DNA from 2 places in the Streptomyces sp. NPDC002104 genome. Region 1 is predicted to be linked to the other one. Evidence: riboswitches for the same ligand, from Rfam matches in the RefSeq annotation. Region 1 holds a riboswitch; the other holds the start of a gene.
What was found. Region 1 has a riboswitch for glycine ahead of gcvT (glycine cleavage system aminomethyltransferase GcvT). Riboswitches for the same ligand answer to the same signal wherever they lie in the genome.

Region 1 (4,205 bases):
GGCCCGTCGAGCGGGCTGCGGCCGGTGCGGCACAGTTCGGCGACGGCCTGCGGGGGCAGCGGCACGCCGACGGATCCCTCCGGGTTGACCGCGACGCCGAGCTGCGGGGGCAGGCCCCGGGCGAAGTCCGCGGCGGGGGCGACGGCGAAGTCCATGCCGGGGCCGACGCAGGCGCGGAACTGCTCCTCGGAGCTGTAGACGGGCACGTAGGCGGCGCCGTCGATGTCCATCGTGGGCAGGCTCAGGCTGTTCACCCCGCCCGGCAGCGGGATCCACAGATCGCTCCGCCCGAGGACCTCCAGGATCCGCCCCCCGGCGTCCGCCTGTCCGAGCGCCGCCCCGAGCACCTGCTCCAGCTCGTTACCCGGCCACATGTACGTCTCCACTCGCTTGCCTTGGTCTCGGCCCGGGGTTCCCGGCCCGAGCGTCCCGAGATTAACGGGCGCCTGCGACACCCCCGCCGGGGGCCGCCCGCACGGCGGCCCGGACTGCCTTCCTCGTACGGCTTCCTCGTACGGCGCCCCCGCGTGCCCGTACGAACCGCGCCGCTAGCGGAAGCCGATCGACGTCAGCCGCGACGCCGCCGGGCGGTCCAGCAGGGTCACCGACGCGCAGCCGGCCGGCGGGCGGCCCGCCTCGGCCTCGCGCAGCAGCCGGGCCACGGCGCCGCGGTGCCGGGCGAAGGCGTACGCCGACACCCCCCGGCCCCGCGCGGCCTGCCCGGCCCGGGCCTCCTCGGGGGTGGTGTCCAGCAGCACCAGGTGCAGCACGCGGCCGCGCCGCCGGGCCGCGGAGGCCAGCAGCGCCCGGACCCAGCTCTGCGTACCGCAGTCGTGGACGACGGCCGGGGCCCCGGAGCGCAGCACCCGCCACAGGCCCCAGTAGTGGGCGATCCGGACCGCGGGCCGGTACACCGCGTAGGGCAGGGCGGCCGGCATCCGGCGCTCCCACCGCTCGCGGGCGTCCTGGGAGTCGATGCCGCCGCCCTCCGCGGCCCGCTTGATCAGGGTGCTCTTGCCGCCGCCGGGCAGTCCGGAGACCACCACGACGTCCCCCGCGGCGAACCGGAGCCGCCGGGGGCCCTCGGCCCCGCGCAGGTCCCGTACCGCCCCGGGCTCCGCCGGCGTCCCCGCCGCCGGATCCCGTACGGCCCCGCGCTGCGGCGGCACGCCGGCCACCGCGTCCTCGACGGCCGCGGTGCCCGTCGCCGCCAGTACTCCGAATCTCCGCACAGTGCTCGCCTCCCCTCCCCCGCCCCGGGCCGCCCGGACCCGTTCCCCCTGAGTGTAAAGAGACGGTAATCCGGGGCCCCCGGTTCCGCTCCGGGCCCGCTCCGGCTCCGTTCCCCGCCCGCTCCCGGTCCGCCCCACCTGCCGCCCCCCTCCCCCATTCGGCCGCACCTCGTGCAATGATGTGCGCCATCTGGACACCTAACTGCATACCGGCCGCTTGAATCCGCGCGGGAGAGTCCCGGCACGCCGCAAGGCGGTGCCCGGGCGCCGAAGGAGCAAGTACCTCCCTTGAATCTCTCAGGCCCCGTACCGCGTGGATGAGGCAGATCTGAAAAGCGAGCCGCGCAGGCGCCCCTGAGGGCCCCGGCGACGGTTCCACCCAAGGTGCAAGTCGATGGCCTCCCCTGGAAGCGGGGAACTCTCGGCGAACCTCTCAGGTTCCGATGACAGATGGGGAGGAACTCCTCCTCGTCATGTCATGCCCTGGGACCCGGGAGCCACACCCATGAGCACTGCCCCCCGCCTGACCGCCCTCGATGCGCTGCACCGTTCCCTCGGTGCGACCATGACCGATTTCGCGGGCTGGGACATGCCCCTGCGGTACGGGAGCGAGCGCGACGAGCACAACGCCGTCCGCACCAGCGCCGGACTCTTCGACCTCTCCCACATGGGCGAGATCACCCTGACCGGCCCGGAGGCCGTCAAGGTCCTGGACTACGCGCTGGTCGGCAACATCTCCACCGTCGGCGTCGGCCGTGCCCGCTACACGCACATCTGCCAGGAGGACGGCGGGATCCTCGACGACCTGATCGTCTACCGCCTGGGCGAGACCGAGTTCATGGTCGTCGCGAACGCCTCCAACGCGCAGGTGGTCCTGGACGCGATCACCGAGCGCGCCGCCGGCTTCGACGCCGAGGTCCGCGACGACCGCGACGCGTACGCGCTGCTCGCGGTGCAGGGTCCGCAGTCCCCCGGCATCCTCGCCTCCCTCACCGACGCCGACCTGGACGGGCTGAAGTACTACGCCGGCCTGCCCGGCACGGTCGCCGGGGTGCCCGCGCTGATCGCGCGTACCGGCTACACCGGTGAGGACGGCTTCGAGCTGTTCGTCTCGCCCGAGCACGCCGTGGAGCTGTGGCAGGCGCTGACCAAGGCGGGCGAGGGCGTCGGCCTGGTCCCGGCCGGCCTGTCCTGCCGCGACACCCTGCGCCTGGAAGCGGGCATGCCGCTGTACGGGCACGAGCTGACCACCTCCCTCACCCCGTTCGACGCGGGTCTGGGCCGGGTCGTGAAGTTCGAGAAGGAGGGCGACTTCGTCGGCCGCGCCGCCCTGGAGGCCGCCGCCGAGCGCGCCGCCTCCAAGGCGCCGCGCAAGCTGGTCGGCCTGATCGCCGAGGGCCGCCGCGTTCCGCGCGCCGGCTTCGCCGTGACCTTCGACGGCCAGGTCGTCGGCGAGGTCACCTCGGGCGCCCCGTCACCGACGCTGGGCAAGCCGATCGCGATGGCCTACGTCGACGCGGCGCACGCCGCGCCCGGCACCTCCGGCGTCGGCGTGGACATTCGCGGTACGCATGAGGCGTACGAGGTCGTGGCCCTGCCGTTCTACAAGCGGCAGAAGTAGCCCCGTACCGCACTCGTACCGCGCCTGACCGCCGGCCGGGGCTTCGCGCCGGTCCCGCACGACCACCGTTCGTATCCACTCCCCCGCATCCAGGAGAATCAGGTCATGAGCAACCCCCAGCAGCTGCGTTTCAGCAAGGAGCACGAGTGGCTGTCGGACGCCGTCGACGGCGTCTCGACGGTCGGCATCACGGAGTTCGCGGCCAACGCGCTCGGTGACGTCGTCTACGCCCAGCTTCCCGCCGTCGGCGACACCGTGACCGCGGGCGAGACCTGCGGCGAGCTGGAGTCGACCAAGTCGGTCAGCGACCTGTACTCCCCCGTCACCGGCGAGATCACCGAGTTCAACCAGGACGTCGTCGACGACCCGGCGCTCGTGAACTCGGCTCCGTTCGAGGGCGGCTGGCTCTTCAAGGTACGCGTCACGGAGGAGCCGGCCGACCTGCTCTCCGAGGACGAGTACGCCAAGCTCACCGCCGGCAACTGACCCAGGGAACCCTGATGTCTGTACTGAACACTCCCCTCCACGAGCTCGACCCGGACGTCGCCGCCGCCGTCGACGCCGAACTCGTGCGCCAGCAGTCCACCCTGGAAATGATCGCGTCGGAGAACTTCGCTCCGGTCGCCGTCATGGAGGCCCAGGGCTCGGTCCTGACCAACAAGTACGCCGAGGGCTACCCCGGCCGCCGCTACTACGGCGGCTGTGAGCACGTCGACGTGGTCGAGCAGATCGCGATCGACCGCATCAAGGCGCTCTTCGGCGCCGAGGCCGCGAACGTGCAGCCCCACTCGGGCGCGCAGGCCAACGCGGCCGCGATGTTCGCGCTGATCAAGCCGGGCGACACGATCATGGGCCTGAACCTGGCCCACGGCGGTCACCTGACCCACGGCATGAAGATCAACTTCTCCGGCAAGCTCTACAACGTGGTCCCGTACCACGTCGACGAGACCGGCGAGGTCGACATGGCCGAGGTCGAGCGCCTCGCCAAGGAGTCCAAGCCGCAGCTGATCGTCGCGGGCTGGTCCGCCTACCCGCGCCAGCTCGACTTCGCCGCCTTCCGCCGCATCGCGGACGAGGTCGGCGCGTACCTGATGGTCGACATGGCGCACTTCGCCGGCCTGGTCGCCGCGGGTCTGCACCCGAACCCGGTGCCGCACGCCCACGTCGTCACCACCACCACGCACAAGACCCTCGGCGGTCCGCGCGGCGGTGTCATCCTGTCGACGCAGGAGCTGGCCAAGAAGATCAACTCCGCGGTCTTCCCGGGTCAGCAGGGCGGCCCGCTGGAGCACGTGATCGCGGCCAAGGCCGTCTCCTTCCTCGTGGCGGCCTCGCCCGAGTTCAAGGAGCGC
Region 2 (4,205 bases), on a different contig from region 1:
AGGGTCAGGGCGAGGGTCAGGGTCAGGGTCAGGGCCAGGGCCAGGGCCAGGGTCGGGGCGAGGGGCAGGGCCAGAGCCAGGGCGAGGGTCCGGGGCAGGGCGCGAGCCAGGGCCAAGGGCGGGAACTGGGGCGCGATCCGGAGCCGGGTCAGGGGCCGGGGGTGCGGCAAGGGGAGGGGGCTGGGGGCGGCGTGGTGCCGGGGGGCGTTGAAGGGGTGGTTCAGCGGCGGTGGCCGGCCGGGAGCGATGTGCGGCATGCGGTGTACGGGCCGGGGTGGGTGCAGGGCAGTGGCGTCGGGCGGGTGACCGTACGGTTCGAGCAGCCCGGATCCCAGCCGGGCCGGGTCCGGACGTTCCTGGTGGACGATCCTGAGCTGGAGCCGTCCGATCCGATGCCGCTGGTCGGGGACCAGGCCATGGGGGTCGGGGGTTCGACTGCTCCGGAGCGAGCCTGAGAGGTCGCTTCAGGCTGCTGTGCCGGCATGTGCCCGGCTGCGCGGCGAGGGGTGACCCGCTGCCCGGGCTGGTCGGCGGGGAGCGGGCGCCGGGAGCGGGAGCCGAGACCAGGAAGCAGCGAGTCGGGCGTCTTGAGGCCCGTTCCGGTCCGGCCACCGCTGGCCCAGCGGTGCCGTGCCCCGGCGCACTGCCGTGGTTTCGCGTGCGTGCGCATAAAGGTGCACCTCGGCAGCGAACCGTGCCGGGGCGCCGTGGTGCTCTGGTTTACGCGCGCAGGTGTGCCCCGGCAGCGGACTGTGCCGGGCCGCCGTGGCGTGCACGCGAGGGTGCGCTCGGCAAGGGACTGTGCCGGGCCGTCGTGGTGCGCGGGTGCGTACGCAGGTGTGCCCCGGCATTGGACTGTGCCGGGCTGGCGTGGTGCTCGGGTGCGCGCGCAGGTGTGTCCCGGCAGCGGACTGCCGGGCCGTCGTGGTGTTCTGGCGCTTATGCGCGAGGGTGCGTCCGGCAAGGGACTGTGCCGGGCCGGCGTGGTGCTCGGGTGCGCGCGCAGGTGTGCCCCGGCAGCGGACTGCCGGGGCGTCGTGGTCTGGTGCGTACGCGCGAGGGTGCGTCCGGCGAGGGACTGTGCCGGGCCGGTGTGGTGTTCCGGTGCGTACGCGGGTGTGCCCCGGCAGCGGACCGTGCCGGGGCTGCCGCTGTACCCGGGGGCGTCCGGAGAGTGGGGTTCCGGTGGGGGAGGCCCGGTGGTGCGGGGCGGTGCGGTCCGGATCGGGGCGGGCTATTGGGGGTCGGGGGACGTGTGGCCGAAGTCGTGGTGGAAGTCGGACGGGAGGGCCAGGTCCAGGCCGTAGTGGTGGTAGAGCTGCAGCTCCTGTTCGGGGGAGAGGTGGCGGCCGACGCCGAAGTCGGGGGCGTCCCTGATGAGGGAGCGTTCGAAGGGCACGTGCAGGGTGTCGCCCACCATCTCGCTGGGCTCCAGCGGGACGAAGGCGTCCCGGCTGAAGAGGCCGGTGCGTACGGCGGCCCATTCCGGGACGCCCGTGGCATCGTCGAGGTAGACCTCGTCGACGGTGCCGATCTTGGTGCCATTGCGGTCGAACGCCTTGCGGCCGATCAGGCTGCGGGGATCGATGTCGGTCTGCACGGTCCGGTCCCTCCATTGGGCGCAACTCCTCCGTAATGACTACAAAAGTGCATTTCCGGAGAGGGGGCCACTCGAGGGAGGTGCCCAGATCCTCGCTGGTAGGCTGGGTGATGGCTGTTGACCCTGTGCGGGAGAGTCCTCCGAAAGAGTGAGTCGGAGGCGCCGAAGGAGCAAATCCTCCCCGGAATCTCTCAGGCATACGTACCGCACGTGGTGAGGCCACTCTGGAAAGCAGGGGCGGGTACCGGGCGCGCAGTGCCGGTCCCTCTCCTCACCGACGGTGAAAGCCGGATCTCGTGGGCGATCCCCGCGTGGCCCGGTGAAGCTCTCAGGTTGTGATGACAGAGGGGGAGGCCGTCCGGGTGCCCGCGCCGTGGTGCCCCTCGCAGGTCGTACGACCAGGAGGCCTCCGTACATGACCGCCAACCGCATTCCGCTCTCCCAGCTGGAGCGAGGCATCCCCTTCGAGCAGCGCCACATCGGCCCGGACGCCGAGGCGCAGGCGAAGATGCTCGCCCATGTGGGCTACGGCTCGCTGGACGAGCTCACCGCCGCCGCGGTGCCGGATGTGATCAAGACCACCGCCGCGCTGAACCTGCCCGAGGCGCGGACCGAGGCCGAGGTGCTCGCCGAGCTGCGTGAGCTCGCCGACCGCAATCAGGTCCTCTCGTCCATGATCGGACTGGGGTACTACGGCACCTTCACGCCGCCCGTGATCCTGCGCAACGTCATGGAGAACCCGGCCTGGTACACGGCGTACACGCCGTACCAGCCGGAGATCTCCCAGGGCCGCCTCGAAGCCCTGCTGAACTTCCAGACCGTGGTCGCCGAACTGACCGGTCTGCCGACCTCCGGCGCGTCGCTGCTCGACGAGGGCACCGCCGCCGCCGAGGCCATGACCCTGGCCCGCCGCGTGGGCAAGGCCAAGGGCAACGTCTTCCTCGTCGACGCCGACGCGCTGCCGCAGACCATCGCGGTGATCCAGACCCGCGCCGAGCCGATCGGCATCGAGGTCGTCGTCGCCGATCTCAGCGAGGGGATTCCGGCTGAGATCGCCGAGCGCGGCGTCTACGGCGTGCTCCTGCAGTACCCCGGCGCCTCCGGCGCCGTGCGGGAGATCAAGCCGGTCATCGAGCAGGCGCACGGTCTCGGCGCCATCGTCGCCGTCTCCGCGGACCTGCTCGCCCTGACCCTGCTGACCTCCCCGGGCGAGCTCGGCGCGGACATCGCCGTCGGCACCACCCAGCGCTTCGGCGTCCCGATGGGCTTCGGCGGACCGCACGCCGGCTACATGGCCGTCCAGGCCAAGCACGCCCGCTCGCTGCCCGGCCGCCTCGTCGGCGTCTCCGTGGACGCGGACGGCAACAAGGCCTACCGCCTCGCGCTGCAGACCCGTGAGCAGCACATCCGCCGCGAGAAGGCCACCAGCAACATCTGCACCGCGCAGGTGCTCCTCGCCGTCATGGCCGGCATGTACGCCGTCTACCACGGCCCGGACGGGCTGCGGACGATCGCCCGCCGCACCCACCGCTACGCCAACCTGCTGGCCGCGGGCCTGAAGGCCGGCGGTGTCGAGGTCGTGCACGGCTCGTACTTCGACACCCTGACCGTGCGGGTTCCGGGCCGGGTCGCCGAGGTCGTGGCCGCCGCCCGCGAGGGTGGCGTCAACCTCTTCCAGGTCGACGGCGACCTCGTCTCCATGGCCTGCGACGAGACGACCCTGCGCGCCGACGTCGAGGCCGTCTGGGCCGCCTTCGGCGTCACCGCGGACATCGAGGCGCTGGACGCCGACACCGCCGACGCGCTGCCCGAGGGGCTGCTGCGTACGGACGAGTACCTGACGCACCCGGTCTTCCACCAGCACCGGTCCGAGACGGCGATGCTGCGCTACCTGCGCAAGCTCTCCGACAAGGACTACGCGCTGGACCGCGGCATGATCCCGCTGGGCTCCTGCACCATGAAGCTCAACGCGACCACCGAGATGGAGTCGGTCACCTGGCCCGAATTCGGCCAGTTGCACCCGTTCGCCCCGGTCGAGCAGGCCGAGGGGTACCTCACGCTCATCACTGAGCTGGAGGAACGTCTCTGCGAGGTCACCGGCTACGACAAGGTCTCCATTCAGCCGAACGCCGGCTCCCAGGGCGAGCTCGCCGGCCTGCTGGCCGTCCGCGCCTACCACCGGGCGAACGGCGACGAGCAGCGCACCGTCTGTCTCATCCCGTCCTCCGCGCACGGCACCAACGCCGCGAGCGCCGTGATGGCCGGCATGAAGGTGGTCGTCGTCAAGACCGCCGACGACGGCGAGGTGGACGCGGACGACCTGCGCGCGAAGATCGAGCAGTACCGCGACGAGCTCGCCGTGCTGATGATCACGTACCCCTCCACGCACGGTGTGTTCGAGGAGCACGTCGCCGACATCTGCGCCCAGGTGCACGACGCCGGCGGCCAGGTCTACGTGGACGGCGCCAACCTCAACGCCCTGGTGGGCCTGGCCAAGCCGGGTCACTTCGGCGGCGACGTCTCGCACCTGAACCTGCACAAGACCTTCTGCATCCCGCACGGCGGCGGCGGCCCGGGCGTCGGCCCGGTCGGTGTCCGGGCGCAC

Region 2: it holds a riboswitch for glycine, as region 1 does, so the genes downstream of both, gcvP (aminomethyl-transferring glycine dehydrogenase) here and gcvT (glycine cleavage system aminomethyltransferase GcvT) in region 1, are expected to answer to the same signal.

The regions. Positions count from the first base shown of each region.
Region 1 is NZ_JBSFDF010000028.1:36,181-40,385, reverse strand. It holds gene ACWCP2_RS23045 (enhanced serine sensitivity protein SseB) at 1-374, opposite strand, end outside; gene ACWCP2_RS23040 (AAA family ATPase) at 549-1,232, opposite strand; glycine riboswitch at 1,451-1,554, shown strand; gene gcvT (glycine cleavage system aminomethyltransferase GcvT) at 1,738-2,853, shown strand; gene gcvH (glycine cleavage system protein GcvH) at 2,959-3,339, shown strand; gene glyA (serine hydroxymethyltransferase) at 3,354-4,205, shown strand, end outside.
Region 2 is NZ_JBSFDF010000076.1:11,187-15,391, forward strand. It holds gene ACWCP2_RS35810 (DNA polymerase IV) at 1-455, shown strand, start outside; gene ACWCP2_RS35815 (PRC-barrel domain-containing protein) at 1,235-1,600, opposite strand; glycine riboswitch at 1,719-1,817, shown strand; gene gcvP (aminomethyl-transferring glycine dehydrogenase) at 2,016-4,205, shown strand, end outside.